3 regions of the Brevibacillus sp. BC25 genome follow, and region 2 is predicted to be linked to each of the others. Evidence: riboswitches for the same ligand, from Rfam matches in the RefSeq annotation. Region 2 holds a riboswitch; each other region holds the start of a gene.

Evidence for each region. A riboswitch is a leader RNA that binds a small molecule or an ion and turns the genes downstream of it on or off. The one in region 2 is predicted to bind S-adenosylmethionine.
Region 1: linked by a shared signal. The riboswitch ahead of mtnK (S-methyl-5-thioribose kinase) and the one ahead of metK (methionine adenosyltransferase) in region 2 are both predicted to bind S-adenosylmethionine.
Region 3: linked by a shared signal. The riboswitch ahead of PMI05_RS12510 (ABC transporter permease) and the one ahead of metK (methionine adenosyltransferase) in region 2 are both predicted to bind S-adenosylmethionine.

The regions. Positions count from the first base shown of each region.
Region 1 covers NZ_AKIX01000088.1:19,990-27,393, reverse strand. Annotated here, with positions in the region: gene PMI05_RS21665 (ABC transporter ATP-binding protein) at 1-1,051, opposite strand, end outside; gene PMI05_RS21660 (ABC transporter ATP-binding protein) at 1,071-2,813, opposite strand; gene PMI05_RS21655 (GNAT family N-acetyltransferase) at 2,952-3,524, opposite strand; gene mtnA (S-methyl-5-thioribose-1-phosphate isomerase) at 3,624-4,664, opposite strand; gene mtnK (S-methyl-5-thioribose kinase) at 4,661-5,890, opposite strand; SAM riboswitch class I at 6,025-6,170, opposite strand; gene PMI05_RS21640 (anti-sigma factor) at 6,267-7,404, opposite strand, start outside.
Region 2 covers NZ_AKIX01000101.1:12,145-19,548, reverse strand. Annotated here, with positions in the region: gene PMI05_RS23135 (DEAD/DEAH box helicase) at 1-762, opposite strand, end outside; gene PMI05_RS23130 (glycosyltransferase family A protein) at 912-1,277, opposite strand; gene PMI05_RS23125 (response regulator transcription factor) at 1,348-2,055, opposite strand; gene PMI05_RS23120 (sensor histidine kinase) at 2,089-3,231, opposite strand; gene PMI05_RS23115 (polysaccharide deacetylase family protein) at 3,228-4,244, opposite strand; gene metK (methionine adenosyltransferase) at 4,396-5,601, opposite strand; SAM riboswitch class I at 5,735-5,836, opposite strand; gene PMI05_RS23105 (S8 family serine peptidase) at 5,898-7,404, opposite strand, start outside.
Region 3 covers NZ_AKIX01000040.1:130,742-138,145, reverse strand. Annotated here, with positions in the region: gene PMI05_RS12530 (peptide ABC transporter substrate-binding protein) at 1-1,474, opposite strand, end outside; gene PMI05_RS12525 (ABC transporter ATP-binding protein) at 1,502-2,458, opposite strand; gene PMI05_RS12520 (ABC transporter ATP-binding protein) at 2,451-3,473, opposite strand; gene PMI05_RS12515 (ABC transporter permease) at 3,487-4,434, opposite strand; gene PMI05_RS12510 (ABC transporter permease) at 4,439-5,371, opposite strand; SAM riboswitch class I at 5,481-5,585, opposite strand; gene PMI05_RS12505 (sulfite exporter TauE/SafE family protein) at 5,708-6,499, opposite strand; gene PMI05_RS12500 (rhodanese-like domain-containing protein) at 6,531-7,404, opposite strand, start outside.

The DNA of each region.
Region 1 (7,404 bases), on a different contig from region 2:
CTTTCATCCGCACCTTGAAGTAGACCTCGTTTACATCAGCAAACTCCTTTTGTACGCCCTTCTCCCGACGAAAAGCTTGCACGATCGTCATGTTCTGGATCATTTCATTAATCGTTGTGTTCATATCACCGAGCTTCGCGCGAATCACCGCATAGTAGCGAGAGCTGTACTTTTGATACACGTAGACTAACAGTACGAGCACTGGCACCGTCAAAAAGCAGAAGAGGGCGAGCTCAGGCTGCAAGATGTAGAGCGCGATCAAGATTCCAATCAAATAAAGAGCGTTCTGTACAAATGTGGCGAGCACACTTACATACAGCTCACGGATGGCTTCTGTATCATTGCTCACCCGGGAGACGAGCGCACCTACTGGCGTTTTGTCAAAAAAGGCAACCGGGAGCTTTTGCAAATGGATAAACAGCTTCATCCGCATTTGCTGAATGATGCGCTGAGCGATCTTTTGCAGCCACAAAATCTGCACGTAGTTGAAACCAGCTGAGAGCAAGATCAGTGCTCCATAACCTACAGATAGCCAGACAATGGGCAGGACATCCCCTTGATACATCGCCTTGACTTCCTCTGCGGTCAGCCGAATGCCTGTGGAAGTCATCATTTTACCTGATTGATCCTTGGTTGTTACCTCGAAGCGTTCCCTGCCGTTTTCTGGCGCAATCGGGGTGAACTGCTTCTGCGTGTTTGGATTCACCTTGCCGGAAACCAAGTAATAGGTCGTGCCTTCTGTCAGCACGGTTACTTCTTTTTGAGTGATACTGTCCAAAACAAGACCCGTCTTTGCTGCAACATCTTCACGAATATAGTTCGTACTGTTCAGTGAGGCGACTTGCCCCGCTGCTTGTGGTGGCACTTCGTCCAGTTGATACCAAGGCTTCTGGATCGCCAGGATGTGATTATCAATCATGACCTTGGCTAAAAAAGGCCCCGCCAACTCTGCACTCGTCCCCAGCAAGAGTAGGAACAGCGCGCCTAGTATTTGCTTTTGAAATGGTCTGGCGTACTCGGTCAAACGCCCCCATACATTTTCTTTGCTCATGAAACGCTTTCCCCCTCTCTCAACCAGCCACATCCTGTTCCATTTGCTGACGACGGTACTGCTCTGCATACCAGCCGTTGTGTTGCATCAGCTCGTCATGTGTCCCCCGTTCGACGATCTGCCCCTCATCCAGCACGAGAATCAGTTGTGCGTGCTGTACGGCAGACAGACGATGAGCGGTAATAATCGTCGTTTTATCCGCGCGCTCCTGTCTCAGATGACAAAGGATGCTCTCCTCTGTCCGCGCGTCCACAGCCGATAAAGAATCGTCGAGAATCAGGATACCCGCATCCATCAAAAGAGCGCGTGCAATGGAAATGCGCTGTTTTTGTCCCCCCGAGAGGGTGACGCCCTTCTCTCCAACCATGGTTTGCAATCCATCTCTGAATTGCTCCAGATCTCTCTTCATCTCCGCAAGCTCCAACGCATGCATCACGTCCTCGGTCGTCACTTGTGGTTTCCCGAATGTAACATTTTCTGCAATCGTCCGTGAGAACAGCAAATGCTCCTGAGGCACATAGCCGATTTTTTCTCGCAACGTATCAAAAGCGAGTCCCTCAATTGGGATGCCCCCGATAAACAGAGCTTGTTCCTTCATCTGATATTGATGCAATAAGGCACGGCATAGCGTCGATTTGCCGCTTCCTGTCCGTCCGACAATCCCAAGCGTCTCTCCTGCGCCCAAACGAAACGAGATATCGGTGAGTGCCGGCTTGTCAGTGCCTGGATACGTAAAGGAAAAATGGCGTGCTTCTACGGTATTGGCGATTTGGCTCGTGACCGGATTCGCTGCCTCCGTCACATCTGGCTGCTCCACCATTAGCTCTGTAAAACGCTTGTGGGAAGCACCACCGCGTTGCAATACATTGACCAGCCACCCAAAGGCGAACATCGGCCAAATTAAAAGTCCCAAGTATAAATTGAACGCAACCAAATCCCCTAAGGAGATAGCGCTAGTGAACACCAAATACGTCCCATAGCCCAGCCCGATCAAAAAGCTGAAGCCAATAATAATCGCGATTGTCGGCTCGAACAGGGCGTCGATCCGCGAAACGCTCACATTTCTCTCCAACGTTTTTTCACTGACTCGGCGATATGCCTCGATATCGGCCTTTTCCTGAACAAATGCTCTTAATACCCGAACGCCCGATACGGATTGTTGGACATGATCATTCATCTCTCCGAAGGCTTCCTGCGCCAAGTAAAAACGCTCATGCAGCAACTTTCCATAGTACGCCGTTGACCAAGCCAAAAACGGCATCGGGATCAGCGCAGCCAGCGTCAGCTTCCAATCAATCGCGGTCATCATGACGCCCAGCGTTAACAAGGTCATGAATAGCGCATCGACAAGCGTAAGTACCCCTGTACTAGCAGTTTGTTCAATGGCAGGAATATCGTTGGTAGCGACGGCCATCAAATCCCCACTGCGCTTGCGATGAAAAAATGAAGGAGTCATTCTCGTCAAATGGGCAAACAGTCGCTCGCGCAACGTCCTCTCCAGTATCAAGGCTCCCCCATTTAACAAGTACCGCCAGAGAAACCGCAATCCGTACAAGCTAATACCCAAAACGAGCAAGATGACCACTGTTTGCGTCAAGTCAGCGTCCGTCAGGGAACTGTTACGAATCGAATCCACCGTGTCCCCAATTAATTTCGGCGGCCAAAGCATGAGGACATCGATGATAAACAGCACAGAGATTCCAATGACGTACCGTTTCCAATAGGCACGGAAAAACCAAGATAATTGCCGAAGTGTCTGCATGTAAATCACCTCTATTTATTTAAGCCTAACAGCACGACTAAAAAAGGGCTTGCGAATCACACGCAGCCCTCTTGATCTGTCTTCACCATCGTAATTTACAGAATTTTCATTGTCAATCGAAGCATACAGTTCAATCTACTATTTTTTATCGGTTTTCCAGTCAAGCCATTCCTCTTTTAGCAAGCTGTAAGTGGCATGATCCACGTAATGATCGTAAAGGAATTCATTCCGGCGTAGTATCCCCTCCAGTTGAAACCCTAATCGCTCCGGAATCGATCTACTTTTGTAGTTTTCCGTAGCAGCCTGAATCGTTACTTTTTCCAAATCCCATGACCCGAAGATCAATACGTCCAAGTAGGTCGCCACTGCTTCCGTCATTAGGCCCTTACCCTGAAATTGCGCACCCAGCCAATAGCCAATGGACGTCTTTTTGTTGATCCAATCCACCGTATGTACGCCGACTGTACCAGCCAGACGTCCTTGGTACCAAATACCGTAGTTGATGCCGCGATTATCGTTGTACTGATGGATCGTCGCTTGGATGAATTGGCGCGAATCCTCTTCCTTCTTCGTATAATTCAGCCACGGCAGCCATTCCATAAGATTCTCCCGGTTCGAATCCGTAAGCAAAAATAACTCCTCAGCATCGGCTAATTCTAATTGTTTCAAGTACGTATCTTCATTGATTGCTATCCGTTGAATCGGTTGCATACGTATCTCCCCTTTTCTTGGATATTTTACTGGAAAACGCCAAAATGAGCAAAAAGCGTCCGCCAGCAACAAGAGGGCGAACGCTTAAAATTCGTTTTTTTATTTTTTGCTATTGCCGATCTCTTCCGGCTTGAAAATGCCTGTCTCCGTGACGATCGCTGTAATGTACTTCGCAGGCGTTACATCGAACGCAGGATTGTACACCTTGATATCGTCTGGAGCTACCTGTTTGCCCAAGCCATGGGTAATTTCCTCGGCTGGACGCTCTTCAATCGGAATATCTGCGCCTGTTGGTGTCTCCAGATCGACAGAGGACAAGGGAGCAGCCACGTAAAAAGGAATGCCGTGAGCTTTTGCCAATACCGCTACCCCATACGTACCGATTTTGTTGGCGACATCTCCATTCGCTGCTACGCGGTCTGTACCGACAATGACAGCCTCTACTTTCCCTTGGGACATAACCATCGCCGCCATGTTGTCGCAGATGAGCGTCACATCAATCCCTGCTTGCTGCAATTCGAATGCAGTAAGACGAGCGCCTTGCAGGACAGGACGGGTTTCGTCTGCGTACACCTTCAGATTCCAACCGCGTTCCTTTGCCAAATAAAATGGAGCGGTAGCCGTACCGTAAGCTGCTGTAGCCAATGCCCCTGGATTACAGTGTGTGAGAATTCCCATACCGTCATGCAACAGAGTGAGCAAATGCTCTCCGATGGTCCGGCATACTTCAGCATCTTCCTTTTGAATCGTCAGTGCTTCATCGAGCACTGCTGCCTTCAATTCGGCAATCGAAGCTCCGCTTTCTTTTTCAACACGAGCTTTGATTCGATCCAACGCCCAGAACAGATTCACGGCTGTCGGACGGGAAGAGCCCAGGTAGTCTGCTTGCTGGTTCAGTTCCTGCCAAAACTCGTCGTAGTTACTCGCTTCACTGCCACGAATGCCCAGGTAAAGCCCGTAAGCTGCTGCCATGCCAATCGCCGGTGCGCCACGCACTTCCAAGCGACGGATGGAACCCCATACTTGCTCGGAGGTAGTTAAGTTCAAATAGATCGTTTCTACTGGCAGACGCGTCTGGTCAAGCAAGACCAATGCGTTATTCTCCCACTTAACAGGTGCCAATTGAGTGCTGGTTGTCATACTGTTGTAGCCTCCTGATAGTAACGTTCGGTCACAGTGCGTACGATGTCCGTGATATCTGTCGATTCGTCTATGCCGCCGCGACCGAGAATCAGTGCTTCTCCAATCGAGAGAGCCAGACGCTCTGCTTCTGCGCGAGTCTGGTCGTCTTCAATGGCATTCAGGTCCGCTACGCCCGCCAAGCCGATGACACGGCGCAAGATTTTGCATCCGGCATAGCCTGCTGTATCCTGAATCAAGCGCTTCACGTAGCTTTGCCACAGTCCCTCGACATGAGCGCTGCGCTCTTTGGCGTGCTTGTGCCAGAGCTGAACGAATTGCGAAACGAATTCATTCCAGACATCCTCGACCGTTTCCAGTAAGTATTCGCGGTACGCTTCCCGTTCTCCTTGATCTTTTTGCAAACCGTGCTGTCCTGCGTAGTTGAGCAGCAGATTGGCAATAATCGCCCCGATGTCAAAACCGATTGGGCCGTAGTAAGCGAATTCTGGATCGATTGCTTTCAGGCTGTTTTCTGTGATGAAAATACTTCCGGTATGCAAGTCACCATGCAGCAGCGCTTCTGAGCGCGTAAGGAAATCGTATTTCAGCTTGGCGATTTCCAGCTTCAGCGGCCTGTTGTTCCAGATCGCCTCGACTTCCCTGCGAATCAACGGGTTGAAGTCGTTGGTAGGCGCATTTTCATACGGATCGGTAAAGACGAGGTCTTCTGTGATTTTGCATAATTCTGGATTTATGAATGTTCCGACTAGCGCTTTTTTATCGTACGGATGCGCGCCCAGATCGGATGTGAAGAACAAGGTTTGCGCGAGAAAACGACCAATTTGCTTCGCGAATAGCGGGTACCGCTTTCCTTCGATCAGACCTTTGCGCATGATGATGTGGTCCCCGACGTTTTCCATGACAGTCAACGCAAGCTCCCCGTCGAAATGATACACCTGCGGCACCAGGTCTGGAACGTATTTGTGCTGAATGCGGAGTGCCTCGCTCTCGATGCGAGCCCGATCAATCGTAAGCGGCCAAGATTCTCCCACGACGCGGGCAAAAGGCAGTGCTTGCTTGACAATGACGCTCTTACCGGATGCTGGCTCCTGAATGTCAAAAACCAGATTGAGGTTGCCATCCCCGATTTCGCGACTGGTCAGCTCTGCTCCTTCGCTAAAAAGACCCGGTATTCCTTTTACGTACTCCACTGCTTCCTGTTCAGTCAATGCGCGATATGCCATGATTCCAAAACTCCCCTCTGCGTATTTTTCCTCTATCTCTACTTGTTTTGTTTGTGTCATGAGAGCAAAAAAAGACCTCTTTTCCCGAAGAAAAGAGGTCGCTGTCGTCACGTGTAAGAACCGTGTTGATGTCCCCCTTATCTTCCAGACCACTTTTGTTTCTGCAGGAATTAGCACCGTGCATGTCGCCTGTCAATCAGTCGCTTCCTCGCGTCTGAATGGCGTCATGTCGGTTGCCGGGTATCATCGGGCCAGTCCCTCCACCTTCTCTGGATAAGGTATCCAAAACGTATTCGGTTTTTGATTTAGTTTGAATCATACAACCAACGCTTCCACGATGTCAACACCCTTTTGTGCAAAAATTCGCACCTTGCTTTTAGTAGCTGTGTTGTGTTCCCGATGCCGCAGGTCGCTCCCAATTCCACCAGTCTACTTTGCCTAAAAACGCTGCTGTTATCGACTTTTCGGCCTTGAGCTTCAGTAGTTCTTTTGTAGGTCCGGTCAGGACAGCGCCGTAGATTCGCACTCCGTTTTGTTGCATGTAGTTGTATCGTTCTGCTATCTGAGGGTCGCTACCAAATACCAAGGCTTTGCCAATATCGCGAGTCAGACCTTCTTGCTCAGATAAGTACTTCATTTCGTTCAGATAGGTCGCCATTCTTCTTGCCCCTTCCCCATTTACCCGGATGGGCGCACCTCCGTAATCGAGTTCTCTCTGAGCAAATCCCCATACGTCCCCTGCACCAAGTAACAGATTGGGTACATCACTCTCTGCTTGCTTGAGCTCCACCCCTGTATCTACCGCAAACCAAACTGTATCTTGTCCTGAAGAGGTAACATGGCGGGAAATCAGTGCATAATACTCCTCGTACGTCAGAAAGTGGTCAAAAGATATTGCAAGCTGCGAAACAGTTCCCTCAGGCAGCTTCTCCATAGTCGTCCAGGCAGGTGAAGTGAGAGACATGGTATCCTCCGTTTCCCCCTCTGTCGGATAACGGAAAAACAGCTTTTGCTCCCTGACCCCGTTCGTCCATTGCGGCTTCGCATTCACGTTCCATAGCACATTCGTACTCTCAAAACGGCCCGCGTTCTTTTCTTCTCCCCCAACCCGCTCGCGTAGTTCCATGCTGATGTTTCCGTACAGCAATCCGACCTGCGAACCACTACTCCCTACTCTCACACCCGGTTGAGTAAAATTGACCATCGACTTCGCAACGCGGAACAGATCTTCATGCATCAGTGATCCAACCCAGCCATTCAAAAACAACAACACGACTCCGGCAAAAAAGGGAAGCACAATGGCGAAGCCAGCGTTAGACAACCGGTTTTTCCATTTCCCCCGGCGAACAATGGTGCGCTGTTTTTCAGCCGACAGCGTTTCGGGCTGTTTTGTTTTCGCGTGGTCCTCTCCCATTTCTTCCCCCAGCAAAAGCCTCTCCAACCGCTGTGCGTATTCCTCGTCAGCGGCAATCTCCTCTTCGAATCGTTTTACCTCTTCCCCCGACATATCTCCA
Region 2 (7,404 bases):
AGCTGTACAATAGGCGCAGCCTTGCTCACACGTATGACAATAAGTAAATTCCACCTTCGCTCCTGCACTTCCGCAGCGCTCACACACCAACTCCAGCCGATTGCGCCACCATCCTTTTGTGACCGTAAAACGAATACCAGGTCGCCACTCCGCTTTGTTTGCCAGCACGAACGAATGCAAAATGGCTGACAAATCATGTACGTCCACCCCTCGCTTTTTCAGCAAAGACTCCACTTCATCCCAAAGGAGCGCACGCCCGTCCAAAATCTCGCTCAAAACAACTTCTTGTGGTTTTTCGCACGATGAGCTCCTTCGAAGAAGTTTGCGACCACCTAAATAGCCCAACTGAGCATCCGGCAATTTCCCCGATACTTTGCTACCTTGATAAGGAACTTCCACACTCTCCTCGACTGACTCCCAAGAAAACCATCCCTGCCCTCGACGATCCTGTACGCTCACTGCTTCCCGTCCATATAAGCTACTCGCTTCGCACACGCTACTTACCGCCAGCGCTCTCAACTCTTTTACATATCCATCAGTCAGCATCCGTCCTTTACCGACTTGTTCCATCAAATACCCGTTCACTTTCGCACGCAAGGAAAAAGCCAAAGCAAGTGACGATGTCTTCCCAATGACATGCAGGACACACCCTTCTCTTTCCTGCCAAAAAGAACGATCTACAGAAAAGCTCGGCGTAACATAAGTCTGCACCTGTGGTATTGACCCGCCGCAAGCTTTGATATACAGCAAATACTCACGCATACGCTCACTCCCCCGCCCTCTTGCCATTAGTGTGCAAAAAGACAGACAGGTCCGGCAAATAAATTTCGGAATCAAAATCAGGCTGTAGAAAAATAAAAAAGCCGCCGATCTATTGTCGACAGCTCGTAATATTTACGCTTAATAAATTTTTATGCTCCCTCTTTTTTCTCCCGCAGATCAATGACGATGGTTCCAGCCGCCTTCTCCTCCTGACCGTCTCCCAAACAATGTCCGTACGGATAACGATTCAAGACGACTGTCATCTGTTTCGTATCATCGTCAGATCCATCATCTATCAAGGTAATTCGGATTGGTCTACCACTCCAATACGAACGAAACAGCAGACTCCTCACTACACGTTCCAGCACCTGTTCCGAATTGCGCACCAGTAACCGATAATGCTCATACGGGAGCTCGCTCGCGCTATCCGTCCGATTGGTCCAGCGCTCCGCGATCATTACCAACAAAGAGGAGCAGCCAAATGCTGCCAAAAGCCATACAATCAGCTCTTCCATCACGGTCATACCTCCTCCTATACCAAGGTATGCCGCACGGCTTGAACAGAGTGCAAATAGGAAGCGCTTCCTACAGTTTCACCCAGCCGTTTTTAATGGAGATGACAACAGCTTGTGTCCGGTCTTGAACATTGAGCTTTTGCAAAATGCTACTAACGTGATTTTTAACTGTCTTTTCACTAATAAACAAGAATTCCCCAATGGCACGATTGCTTTTCCCTTCTGCCATCAGCTGCAATACTTCCCGCTCGCGACGGGTAAGCGATTCGATCACTTTTGGATCGATAGTTTGCGATTCATCAACGGAGAAGCTACGCTCTGCCGTCCCTTCCTGCTCGCTCAGACGACGGAATTCTTCAATCAGCTTGCCCGTCACCTTTGGATGTATGTATGCACCACCACTAGCCACTACACGCACTGCGTCAACGAGGTCTGACGTTCCCATTTCCTTCAGCAAGTAGCCAGACGCTCCAGCGCGGAGTGTACGATACACATATCCCTCATCATCATGAATCGAGAGCATAATCACACGAGTAGAAGGGCTTACAGAAATCACATTTTCTGCAGCAGAAACGCCATTTATGTTCGGCATGTTAATATCCATCAACAAGACATCCGGCTTGTGCTCTTCCGCCAATACTGTGGCTTCTCCTCCGTCTGCACCTTCACCGACGACCTTGAAATCTTCTTCCATTTCCAATATTCGCTTTACGCCTTCGCGAAATAATTGATGGTCATCCACAATCACAATGCGGAGTTCTTGCTGTCTCTTATCCATGGTTCATCCCCCAGTACTTATTTACGTATCATGTCACAATTTTATCGGTATTTGGAATATAACCTTGGTTCCCTCTCCCGGAGCGGATTGCAGCTCGACACTACCCTCTAAGAGCTGTACACGCTCACGCATTCCCAAGAGTCCAAAAGAGTTGCCATTCGCTATGCGTTTTTCAAGATCGAATCCGACCCCATCGTCTTTGACGACAAGGCTTAACGAATCTTGTACAAATTCCAGCTTCACTTGAACTGTCGTAGCACCTGCGTGCTTCTCCACATTGTTCAGACACTCCTGAACCAAACGGAAGATCGCAGCCTTTACTGAACTGCGCAAAGGTGGCTCCACACCAAATACTACCAGATCGATAGAAGACTGAATACGCTCTTCGCACGTTTGAATATATTTTTGCAAGGTAGGTACTAGCCCTAAGTCATCTAATGCCATTGGACGCAAATCAAAAATAATTCGTCGAACATCCGCCAAGCTCAAACGCACCATTTCCTTCAGCTCGTGCAGTTCCATCTGCGCTTCCAAAATGCGCTCGTTTTTCAACATGCGTTCTACAATTTCCGAACGCAGCACGACATTTGCCATCGATTGAGCTGGACCATCGTGAATCTCGCGCGCGACACGCTTGCGCTCTTCTTCCTGAGCCTGGATTACTTTTAGGCCCATCAACTGATGCTGCTTAGCTGATTCCAGCGCCTCGCCTATCTTACTTAAGTCACCAGTCAAATATCCAAGCACAACGCCCATTTGAGAAACCAGCTTTTCTGCACGAACGATGGTTTCTTCCAAGGTACGCAGTTGACGCTCCAAATCATTTCTTCTGCGCTTCAAATTATTTTCCCGCTCGCGGTAAATGGACAGTTCTACCTGAATACGGCTCGCCTCTTCATACGCAACCCGGATATCTTCCTCCGTGTACATATGAAAATTACGACTGACCAACACGAGCTTGTTGCGCGATTTGCGATACGCGAGTTCAAGTGCATCGACTTTTTGAATCACTTTGGAAATTTCTTGTCGAAGTTCATGTAAATCAAACTTCAATGAGTTGCCATGCTGTCTGGCGTTTTCAGCTATATCAAATATTTGAGTTTTACTCGTTTCTACGGTTTCAATCGTTCGCTTGATCACCCCGTCCAGCACGCTGATGTCTATCGCTTTGTTCATGATTGCTCTCCTTCAAACTCATTTTTAGCCTTCGTGAACAACTGTTGGAGGTGCTCTTCTTCTACATCTCTCAGACCCATGTCATTGCGTGGAATGGCAAACGGATCTGTTCCCTGTTTTACGAATCCACGATTGGATGTAAACACATAGCGGTAGCCAGCTTGACGAGCTGTCTCCAGTACGCTTGGACTTGTGTATCCAAACGGCAACGAGATGACTTCGATCTCTTGCTTCATCCATTCGCTTAAACTGACGCGAGATATACTGAAATCCACATAGAGGCGGTCCCTGTACTCTTTCACGTCCTCTAAACGCTGCAAGTCTTTCAGATAGACCGGAGCTGTTTCTGGGCCAAGATCGCCCCATTCATTTCGTTCTTCCTCTTCATGCAGACTGTACGTGTGGGACCCGATCGTAACCAGTCCCGTATGAACCATTTCGTTAACCTGTTGACGCGTAAGTGGTGGCGTCATATTCTCCCGTTTTCGGTCAGCTACATCTCTTAAGCGCCCCGCAATCGCGAAGTTCACTGAAGGGTAGCCGTATGTACGTAAGATCGGAAATGCTTCTCTGTAATAACTCTCATACCCATCGTCAAACGTAATCAAAACAGCATTCTCAGTCGGTAAGGTACCCGTCTCCATAAATCGCAGGAACTCATCCAACGAAATCGGATTCAGGTCGTTATCATGCAAAAATTTCATGTGTCGGGCAAATTGATCAGGAGCTATGACATACCGCTGATTCGATTGATCCGTGACATGATGGTACGTCAAAACCACAACCTGATTGTTATACCACTTTTTCGTTTGAACCGCTGCTTCTTCAATTGGTGTGACGTTTGGCTCAGCATTTTTTGTCTCACTTATGCTTATAGACGTATCCACTTGGGGAAAAGGTTGCACTTCTTGTTTATTCTTTTTTTCCAGAAAAGATTCGCCTAACAACCCAATAGCCACTGCAAAAAACAAAAAAGTAAGAAACACGATCAGGAAGAGCCTTCTGTTCGGCAAAAAAACCCCTCCTCTACTTCCTCACTAGGAGATTCGACACAGTCCTACAAATTCCTGTGCAACAATTGACCCAATAATTGGATGACTCTGCTCCTAAAACGAAAAAGAGCCCAGTAGCAATACCAGGCTCTTTTTATGTCATTCAGCAATATTACAGTTGAGCAGCCTCTTGCTTCAGAACTTCTGCTTTGTCTGTTTGCTCCCAAGGAACATTCAGGTCATTGCGTCCAAAGTGGCCATATGCAGCTGTTTGTTTGTAGATAGGACGACGCAGGTCGAGCTGCTTGATGATACCAGCAGGACGCAGGTCGAAGTGTTTGCGAACCAATTTCACCAGAGCTTCTTCGGAAATGGTACCTGTACCGAAAGTATCTACTGCGATGGAAACTGGTTGTGCTACACCAATTGCGTAAGCAACTTGTACTTCGCATTTGTCTGCGAGGCCAGCAGCCACGATGTTTTTCGCTACATAACGAGCTGCGTAAGCACCGGAACGGTCAACTTTTGTCGGATCTTTACCGGAGAACGCACCGCCGCCATGACGAGCATAACCGCCGTAAGTATCTACGATGATTTTGCGGCCAGTCAAGCCAGCATCCCCTTGTGGTCCGCCAATTACGAAACGGCCAGTTGGGTTGATGAAGTATTTGGTATCAGCGTCCAACAGTTCAGCTGGAACAACTGGTTTGATTACTTGTTCAACCAGATCTTGCTTGATTTGCTCCAAAGTTGTCTCAGGAGCATGTTGGGTAGAAATAACGATTGTATCGATACGAACTGGTTTGTCGCCATCGTACTCAACGGTTACTTGTGTTTTTCCGTCAGGACGGAGGTAAGCAAGTGTTCCGTTTTTACGTACTTCAGTCAGACGACGAGCCAATTGGTGGGACATGCTGATCGGAAGTGGCATCAGCTCAGGTGTTTCATTGCAAGCAAAACCAAACATCAAACCTTGGTCACCCGCACCAATTGCTTCGATCTGCGCGTCAGTCATTTTGCCTTCGCGTGCTTCCAATGCTTGGTCTACACCAAGTGCAATGTCAGCGGACTGCTCGCCAATTGCAGTAATAACACCGCAAGTATCAGCGTCAAAACCAAATTTCGCACGGTCATAACCGATTTCACGAATGGTTTCACGAACGAGCTTTTGGATATCCACATAAGTGTTTGTAGTGATTTCACCTGCTACGAGAACCAAACCAGTAGTTACGGAAGTTTCGCAAGCTACGCGAGCGTTTGGATCTTTGGACAGGATCGCATCCAAGATGGAGTCGGAAATTTGGTCACAAATTTTATCCGGATGTCCTTCAGTTACAGATTCGGATGTAAACAGACGACGACCTTTTTGCAAAGCCATGAGAAAATACCTCCTTTGACCTCATACAAATAGTGTGGTAGCCGAGTCAGGATTTTATCTACGTAAACGCAAATAAAAAACCTTTTCCATCTTTTAGGAGGAAAAGGTTTGAGCGTTTTTTGCTTCCTTCATCCTCTTATCGGCCAGAACAGATGTCCGTTCTGCTGGTTAGCACCGCTCTAGATCGGTTGCCGGGCTTCATAGGGCCAGTCCCTCCGCCTGCTCTGGATAAGAGTATCCATTACGGATAATAGAATAATTGTTTTTTTCAGAGATGTCAATAGGAAAAATTTTACTTATAGTTGATAGGCTTTGGAAAGTACCACAACTACCTCGGCGCGAGTTGCCCTTCCATTCGGTTTAAAGGAAGAACCGTACCCATTGACCCAATTTCTAGATGTTAAAGCCTCAATAGCAGGAGAAGCCCAATGACTCGTTGGCACATCCTGATAATTCGAGGTACCACGGTTATACATCAAAACATCACGTGCCCGCGCGATCATTACTGCCATCTCTGCACGCGATATCGGCTGATCCGGCTTCATTTCATTCTTCGGGTACCCTTTCAAAATTCCCAATTGATAGGATACACCTAGGTTGTGATACGCCCAGTGCCGCTTTGGCATATCCCGGAAGGTCGTTTTTCCTGTATAGGTAGTCGCTACCTTGGAACCGGTCGCACGCATCGATTTAAGCAGCATTGTGGCAAACTCTGCACGGGTCACTGCCTTGTTCGGCTTGAACGACGCATCATTAAACCCATTTACAATATCGCGAGAGCTAAGTCTGACGATCTCTGAGCGCGCCCAGTGGTCCGAAATATCGCGATAGCCCGCTATCAATTTCTGCTGCGTCACCGTGAGTCGGTACGATTCATATTTGAAGGCAGTACCGCTATTAAGGCGTACATAATATTTTCCTGGTTGCAAACGCAAACCGATAACATCGTTTCCTCGGTTAGACAGCTCCGCTACCTCATTCGTCGAAGCGATCGCATAGTTCATGTTTCGATCGCTATAGAGCGCGAAACGAAAGCCGCTATCGACAGGAATGTACGGCGCTCGGAACGTCACATACGATTCACTATTCACAGTAAATTGGAACCAGTCGGAATCAGTAGCTGTCGGTATTGTGCCTGACATCACTGTCCCACCGCTTAACGGAGACGCTTTTTGATAGGTGTCATTCGGCTCATTAAAATCTTTTTTTACTGGCGTGTATCCCAGATCCAGCTGATATTCGCCATTCACCGCATTACGATTGTACTCACTCACACGGATGAAATACTTGCCTGGTGACACTTCTTTTTGGACACGCTCCGTCGGATTGTCTTTCGTTCCATTATCGTAGTTAGGATCCCAGACAACCGTCTTTTTCCCGGGCTCTTGTTTACCGATACCCAGCACTAGATCGACACGCTTATTATCAGGACTAACAGTGACATCCATATGCCCGTATTCACGAACGTAGTAGGAGAACCAATCCTGATCCCCTTCATCGTGGAAATTGCCTGTTACACTGATTTCGTTGCCTACGAGCGGCCTTGCCGTCTCTTGTGTATCGTTCGGTTCGTTACGGTCCGGATTAATGGTAAACTTACTCGTCAACACGTAGGTAAAAGCGTTGTTGACCCCTCCGTTACGCATCAACCGGATATTCATTCTTCCCGCCTTGACCGGAACAGTTATCGTATCCCCATTCCCGAAGTACTGCGTAATCGGCGGACGATTCTCTGGGTAAAAGGTAGCTGCCATCGCTGAAGAAACACCGGAAGTCACTGATGCTGTGAAGCTGACCTTCCCA
Region 3 (7,404 bases), on a different contig from region 2:
GCTTCATGCGTGCTTCCTCTTTTTGCTCAACCTTTGCTTTTTCAATCAGCTCGTCAAACTTCGGATTGGCCCAGTTGGTGAAGTTGCGGGAGCTTTTCCCTGTATACAGCTCCAGCATCGCGAGCGGATCGAGGTAATCGCCGCCCCAACCCATGCGGGCAACCTGGAAGTTTTTCTGCTTGAACGTATCGATGTACGTTTTCCACTCTTGATTTTCCAGCTTCACTTGCACACCCAAGTTTTGCTTGAACATTTCTTGTAGCGCTTCGGCGATCTTCTTGTGGTTTTCCGCGGTGCTGTATTTCAATGTAATTGACGGAAGCTCTGTCCAGCCTTCTTCCTTCAAGCCTTCAGCCAGGAGCTCCTTCGCCTTAGCCGGATCAAACTGATAGTAAGGCGCTACTTCTTCTCGGAAGTCCTTGCCCGAAGGAGTTTTCACCCCAAATGGCGTATAACCGTACGCCGGGAGCTGGCCTCCCTTGGTCACGTTTTTCGTCAGGATATCCCGATCGATCGCGTAGGAAAAGGCCTGACGAATTTTCGCATTAGTGAATGGCTTTTCCTCTACGTTGAACGTGTACGTATAAATGCTGTAGTCCGGGAATGATTTGTACTCTTCTTTTTCTTTTTCCTGCTCAATTACGTCAATCGGCAGGGAGTCAATCAGGTCGAGCGCTCCTGTTTTGAACATCTGGTAGTAGGTGGTCGCTTCGTTCACCATCTTGAAGTGGACGGTTTCCATCGTTACCTTTTCTTTCTCCCAGTAGCTCTGACTTTTGGCGATTGTCAGTTGACTGTTGTGGTCCCAGCTCTCCACGGTGTACGGGCCATTGGTCACGATGCCTTTCGCTTCAGCCGCCCAGTTTTTGTCTGCATCCACGACTTTCTTGTTCACCGGCAGATAGGCGCGACTTATCATGATTTTCGGGAAATAGGTGATTGGGTCTTTCAATCCGACGATGAGTGTTCGGTCATCCTTTGCCTTGATCTGAACGTCATCCACGCTACCTTTGCCCGTGTTATATGCCTCCGCGCCTTGTATGTAGTAGAGTGCGGATGGTTCATAGGCGGCAGTCTGCGGATTCAGCACGCGTTTCCAGGAGTATTCGTAGTCATGCGCCGTCAACGGATCGCCGTTCGACCATTTCATCTCGGGGCGCAGCGTAAACGTGTAGGTTTTTCCGTCCGGGGAGACTTCTACCTTTTCTGCTGCGCCTTCGCTGATGTCTCCATTCTGGCTGTATCGGTACACTCCTTCGTATAGATGGTCAATCACCCAGTACGAGGTGGTATCGGAAGCGAATGCCGGGTCTAATGTGTACGGTTCGCCCCGCAGATTAGCGGTCATGACTTGTTTGACGGCTGCTCCCGTCTGTTGATCGGAAGACGCAGCCGGTTTATCGCTGCCGCACGCAGAAAGCGCAGGTATAGCGAGCGCCAGCAATGCGGCAAAAGCGAGCAATCCCTTTTTCATTATGATTTCCTCCTTGTTCTCCTCTATCTACTGTACAAGATGGCAAGCGATCCAGTGTCCGTGCCTCACCTCCTTCCAATCCGGCGCTGTTTCGGCACAAACGCCTTGGGCAACCGGACATCTGGTGCGAAACGGGCAACCGCTTGGCGGATGAATCGGGCTTGGCGGTTCTCCGGTCAGTACAATCTGCTTCCGCTCTTCTCGCTGGGCTGGATGGGAGACCGGCATGGCCGAGATCAATGCCTGCGTGTATGGATGTAGCGGCGTAGCAAACAACTCCTCGCTCGGTGCCAGCTCCACCATCCGCCCCAGGTACATCACACCAATCCGGTCGCTGATGTGCTTCACCATCGACAGGTCATGGGCGATAAACAGATTGGTGATGGACCGCTCTGCCTGAAGATCGGCTAAAAGATTGACGATTTGCGCCTGGATGGACACATCTAGTGCGGAGATGGACTCGTCTGCCACGATAAAGCTGGGCTCCACCGCAAGCGCACGGGCGATTCCGATACGTTGACGCTGTCCGCCGCTGAATTCATGCGGAAAGCGTTTTGCGTGGCTTGGGTGCAATCCTACTAGCTCTAGCAGTCGATAGATGCGTTCTTCTCGCCCTTTGCCTTTTGCCAATCCATAGGAGTCGATTCCTTCGGCGATGATGTCCCCCACTCGTAAACGCGGATTGAGTGAGGCCTGGGGATCTTGGAAGATCAGCTGCATGTGGCGGTTTGCTTCCCGTCGCTCGCGTCTATCCATCCTGGCAATGTCTTTGCCTTGAAACAGGATTCGACCCGCAGTAGCTGGGTACAGGCCCACTATCGTCCTGCCAAGCGTAGACTTGCCGCAGCCACTTTCCCCAACAATTCCGAGCGTCTCCCCTCGCCTGATTTCAAAAGAGACTCGGTCAACAGCTCTAACCCGTTGGTCGCCGCCAATCTCAAACGATTTAGCGAGATTCTCCACCCCTACAATGTTGTCAAGCATGTGTCTCCCTCCCTGCTACCATCCACGCTTCTGCTTTTCGGGCACGCGGGTCGTTCAGCCAGCAGCTCGCCTCATGCTGATTAAAAAACGAATTCGATTGCGGCATATGCTCTAAGCAAATTTCCATGGCAAATCGGCAACGTGCAGCGAACGGGCAACCGGCAGGCGGACGAAACAGATCCGGCGGTGTCCCTTCGATGGGGATCAGCCGCTCTTTTTTACCTGCAACGAGACGTGGTACAGACTGCAACAGCCCTTGTGTGTATGGGTGGCGCGGGTTGTCAAAGATTTCTCCAACCGGGCCGCTCTCCACCACTACGCCTGCGTACATTACTGCTACATGATCGGCCACCTCTGCGACAACTCCCAGATCGTGGGTGATCAAAATGATCGAGGTGTTCAACTGCTCCTGCAACTCCTTCATCAGGCGAAGAATCTGCGCCTGGATGGTCACGTCGAGTGCTGTCGTCGGCTCGTCGGCGATAACCAACTGCGGTTGGCAGGCAAGCGCCATGGCGATTCCGACACGCTGCCGCATACCTCCACTTAGCTCATGCGGATATTGTTCAAATCGCCTCGCCGCCTCCGAAATGCCTACCCTCTCCAGCAGTTTCAACGTCTCTTCCTTTGCTTCCGTCTTCGTCTGATTTCGATGTTTGATCAGCCCTTCCGCAATCTGCTGGCCGATTTTCATCGTGGGGTTCAGCGAGGTCATCGGGTCCTGGAAAATCATACCGATCTGCGAGCCACGAACCTGCTGCCATTCCAACTTGGTTAGCCCCGTCAGTTCACGCCCGCGAAACCGAATGCTGCCGCCTTTTACCTGACCGGATCGCGGAGGAATCATCCCCATCAATGCCCGTGCAGTCACACTTTTTCCGCAGCCGCTTTCCCCGACAATCGCCAGCGTCTCTCCCTCCTTCACAGAAAAGGAAACCCCTCTTACTGCCTGCACCTCTCCACCGTACGTGCGAAAGGAGACGCGCAACTGATCTACTTCTAACAAAGGCTTCACGTTGTACTCCCCCTTATTTCCTGATCCGCGGGTCCAGTGCGTCCTGCAAACCATCCCCGAGCGCGTTGCACGCAAACATGGTAAGGGAAATCATGAATCCCGGAAAAAACAGCCGCCACCACTGTCCGCTCAGCATAACCGCTAGCGCGTCGTTGGCCATGGTTCCCCAGCTGGCGGTTGGCGCTTGCACACCCAGTCCAAGAAAGCTGAGAAACGATTCGGCAAAAATCGCATGCGGTATCGTAAAGGTCAGGTTGACGATGATGACGCCGATCGTATTCGGCAGCAGATGTTTGATGATGATTTTGACATGAGAGGTACCCAGCTTTTCTGCAGCCAGTACAAACTCCTGACGCTTGATCTGCATGATTTGTCCTCTGACCAGGCGGGCCATTCCGACCCAGCCAGTTAGCGAAAGGGCAATAATGATCGTTGTGAGACCAGGCTCCAGAACCACCATCAGCAGGATTACCACCAGCAGATAAGGAATGCTGTACAGAATTTCAGCCAACCGCATCAGGATGTTGTCCACACGGTCGCCCAGCTTGTTCCTCCCTGCCATGTAACCGGAAATCCCGCCGATGCATACACCAATCACTAAGTCGATGGCAGCTGCCGCTACACCAATAAACAAAGAGATTTGACCGCCTCCCCAGGTACGTGCCCACATGTCCCGACCCAAGTCATCCGTTCCAAACCAGTGCTCGCCCGACAGCGGCAGATTACCCTTCGTCAATGACTGTTCATGCGGGTTGTGGGGGACGAGCATCGGTCCGATGATCGAGAGGATCACCACTGTTGCGAGCAAGAAGAACCCGAGCATTGCCAGCTTGTTGCGGAATACCCGCTGCAATACCTCCTGCGAATACCCAAGACTGGGACGTTCCCGAATTTCTTCGGATAGCCTGTTTCGGTCTACTGGTCGAAACAGGGAATCCAGTTGTGTTGCCGGATTGGCCATAACGCTACTTCCCTCCACTCGTCAATCTGATGCGCGGGTCAATCACCCGATACAGTAAGTCGATGATGTACAAAGTAAAAATGAGCACAAAGCTGTAAAACACTGTCGTTCCCAAAATAACGGGGTAATCGCGGTTAAAAATGCTTTCCACGAAGTATTTGCCGAGCCCAGGAATGGCGAAAATCTTTTCCACCACAAAGGTTCCGGTCATCAGGTTGGCAAACAGCGGACCGATAAAGGTAAGAACCGGCAGGATGGCATTTCGCATCCCGTGTCTAACGACAATAGAAAAGGTGCCAAGCCCTTTCGCCTCCGCCGTGCTTATGTATTCCTGTTGCCAAACCTCAAGCATGCTGGCTCGTACGAAACGGGCGATAATGGCGAGCGGACCGATAGCGAGCGCAAGCGTTGGAAGTATCGAATGCTCCCAGCTCCCCCACGCAGCAACGGGAAGAAGCTCCCATTTGACCGCCAAGTACTTGATCATAAGTGGCGCCAGAATAAAACTGGGGATGGAGATCCCAACGATGGCTGCAAACATAGACAAGAAATCCAAGGTTCGATTGTGATAGAGTGCCGCTACGATTCCCAGTGTGATTCCACCTGCCAGCGCGACAATAAACGACTGGAGTCCCAGAACAGCCGAAGCGGGAAATCCCTCTGCAATCAGCGTGTTCACATCCCTCGTCTTAGACTGGATAGAGGGCCCCAAGTCAAATTGCAGCAATCCTTTCAGATAGAGCAGGTACTGTATCGTGATTGGCTGATCCAGGTTGTACTCCGCCCGCATGTTTTTTACCACTTCTTCTGGTAGCATTTTGGCGTCAGACGCGAACGGGTCACCCGGAATCAGGTGCATGGTCACAAACGTTACCGTGACAATAATCCACAGGGTAACGATCATGAGAAAGCCACGCTTGACCGCATAATGAAGCACGTTGTTTCCTCCTTCACATAATACAAAGTAAAATGATATGAATACTACGAATTATAAATATAGAAAACCCCTCTCCGAAAAGAAGAGGGGCAATTGCACGGTTCCCACCTTCTCATCTCGCAGAATAACTCCGCAGGAATTGGCACCGTAAGGTCAATCAGACCAAGGTTGCCGGGTTTCATCGGGCCAGTCCCTCCACCACTCTAGATAAGAATGTTCTATGAAATTTAATTTCATCGTAAAATTCTTTTTTATCTTATCATTTTACTCGGATATGTCAATCCTGTTCAATAACAATTGATTCTTCTTTATTTTATTTATGAAAAAAGTAAATCTTCACACACGTATGAATATGAGGATATCAGCCCAGATCTTAATTGTGGTGGCTAGGATCAACAAGGCAAGAATGCTTTGGAGAATCCGTGTGTCCAAACGTTTGCTGACCTTCGCACCGAGCGGCGCTGCCAAGATACTGGCGATTACCATGATCACGGATGGCCACAGCAATATGTCCCCCGCCATCCATTTCCCTACAGTCGAACCGATGGAAGAAAGAAAGGTAATGGCAAGAGATGAAGCAATCGTAACTCTTGTCGGAATCTTGAGGATGATCAACATGATGGGAACCAAAATAAAAGCGCCAGCTGCCCCGACAATTCCGGAAGCCCCTCCGACAATCAAAGCGGATAATATGGCTGTTGTTTTATGAAAGATAACCTCGTTCTGTTCACATTCGTCCATTCGCTTTTTTGGCAGGAACATCAAGATTACAGCAATGGTGGCCAGGATGGCGTAAACAATATTAATGGCTTCTGCCGATAGATATTTTCCTCCATACCCTCCAAGCAAGCTTCCTACGATAATGGCACTTCCCATGTACAGAACGAGCTGGTAATGAATAAGCTTATCTTTTCGTAGAGTCCAAACAGCAGCTAGGGTGGCAAAAAATACTTGGATTGCACTTATTCCGGATACTTCGTGAGCTGTGTAAGCAACGAATCCAAGGGCGGGCGGAATGTACAGAAGCATCGGATACTTGATGATAGAGCCACCGATTCCGACGAGACCAGAGATAAATGATCCCGCGAAACCGATAACAAACAGTGTGATCACAAGGTCGATAGTCATAGGCTCACCCTTTGCAACACCTCGCTTCGTTTTATCCTCGTTCTACAACTGTCAAGCCGTCTTTTTGCCATTTCAAGATTCCGCCGCTCAAATTCATTACATCCTTGAATCCGTTTGCCTGAAGAATACTTGCGCCAATAGCGGATCGGGCACCGGAACGGCACTGCACGAGAAGCGGCTTATCGTGAGGAATCTCATCCAGCCGCATGGCGAGAGTACCGAGCATGATGTGCTGTGCATTCGGAATGTGTCCTTCCTTCCACTCAGCCAGATTACGCACATCTACTACGTGAACCTCTCCCTTTTTCACCCGTTCTGCAATCTCCAGCGGTGTTACCTCTTCAATTGTCTCGAGCGAAGACATTTCACTTTCCATCAGCTTGCCGCTGTCGATAAAGCCTGTGACATGGTCAATCCCTACGGAATGCAAGGCTTTCAAAATCACGTCCAGCTCATCTGGGGTGGCCAGGATGTGAACCGGGCGATCGTAATCGACAATCCAGCCTGCCCAGTTGGCAAATGATTTGTTAAAAGGAATGTGAAGTGTTCTCGCCAGATGCCCCTTCGCAAATTTCTGGAAAGGACGCGTATCGACAATCTGTCCGTTTTCCGGCGATTCCTTTACCTGTTCAAACGAGTTGAACTCTTGAACAACAGGGAGTTCGTTGAGCAAGGCAGGACCTTCCTTATTCACGCGTTTCATCACTGCAAAATACGATGGCGGCTCTGGTTGTCCATCCAGGAGTGCCGTGACGAATTCCTCTTCACTGGAGTGTGACATCGCCCAGTTAAAGAGCTTTTCATAGCCGACGGTAGAAGACGGCACGGCCCCCAGTGCTTTGCCGCAAGCGCTTCCTGCGCCATGAGCTGGCCATACCTGCATATAATCCGGCAGTTGCTTGAAT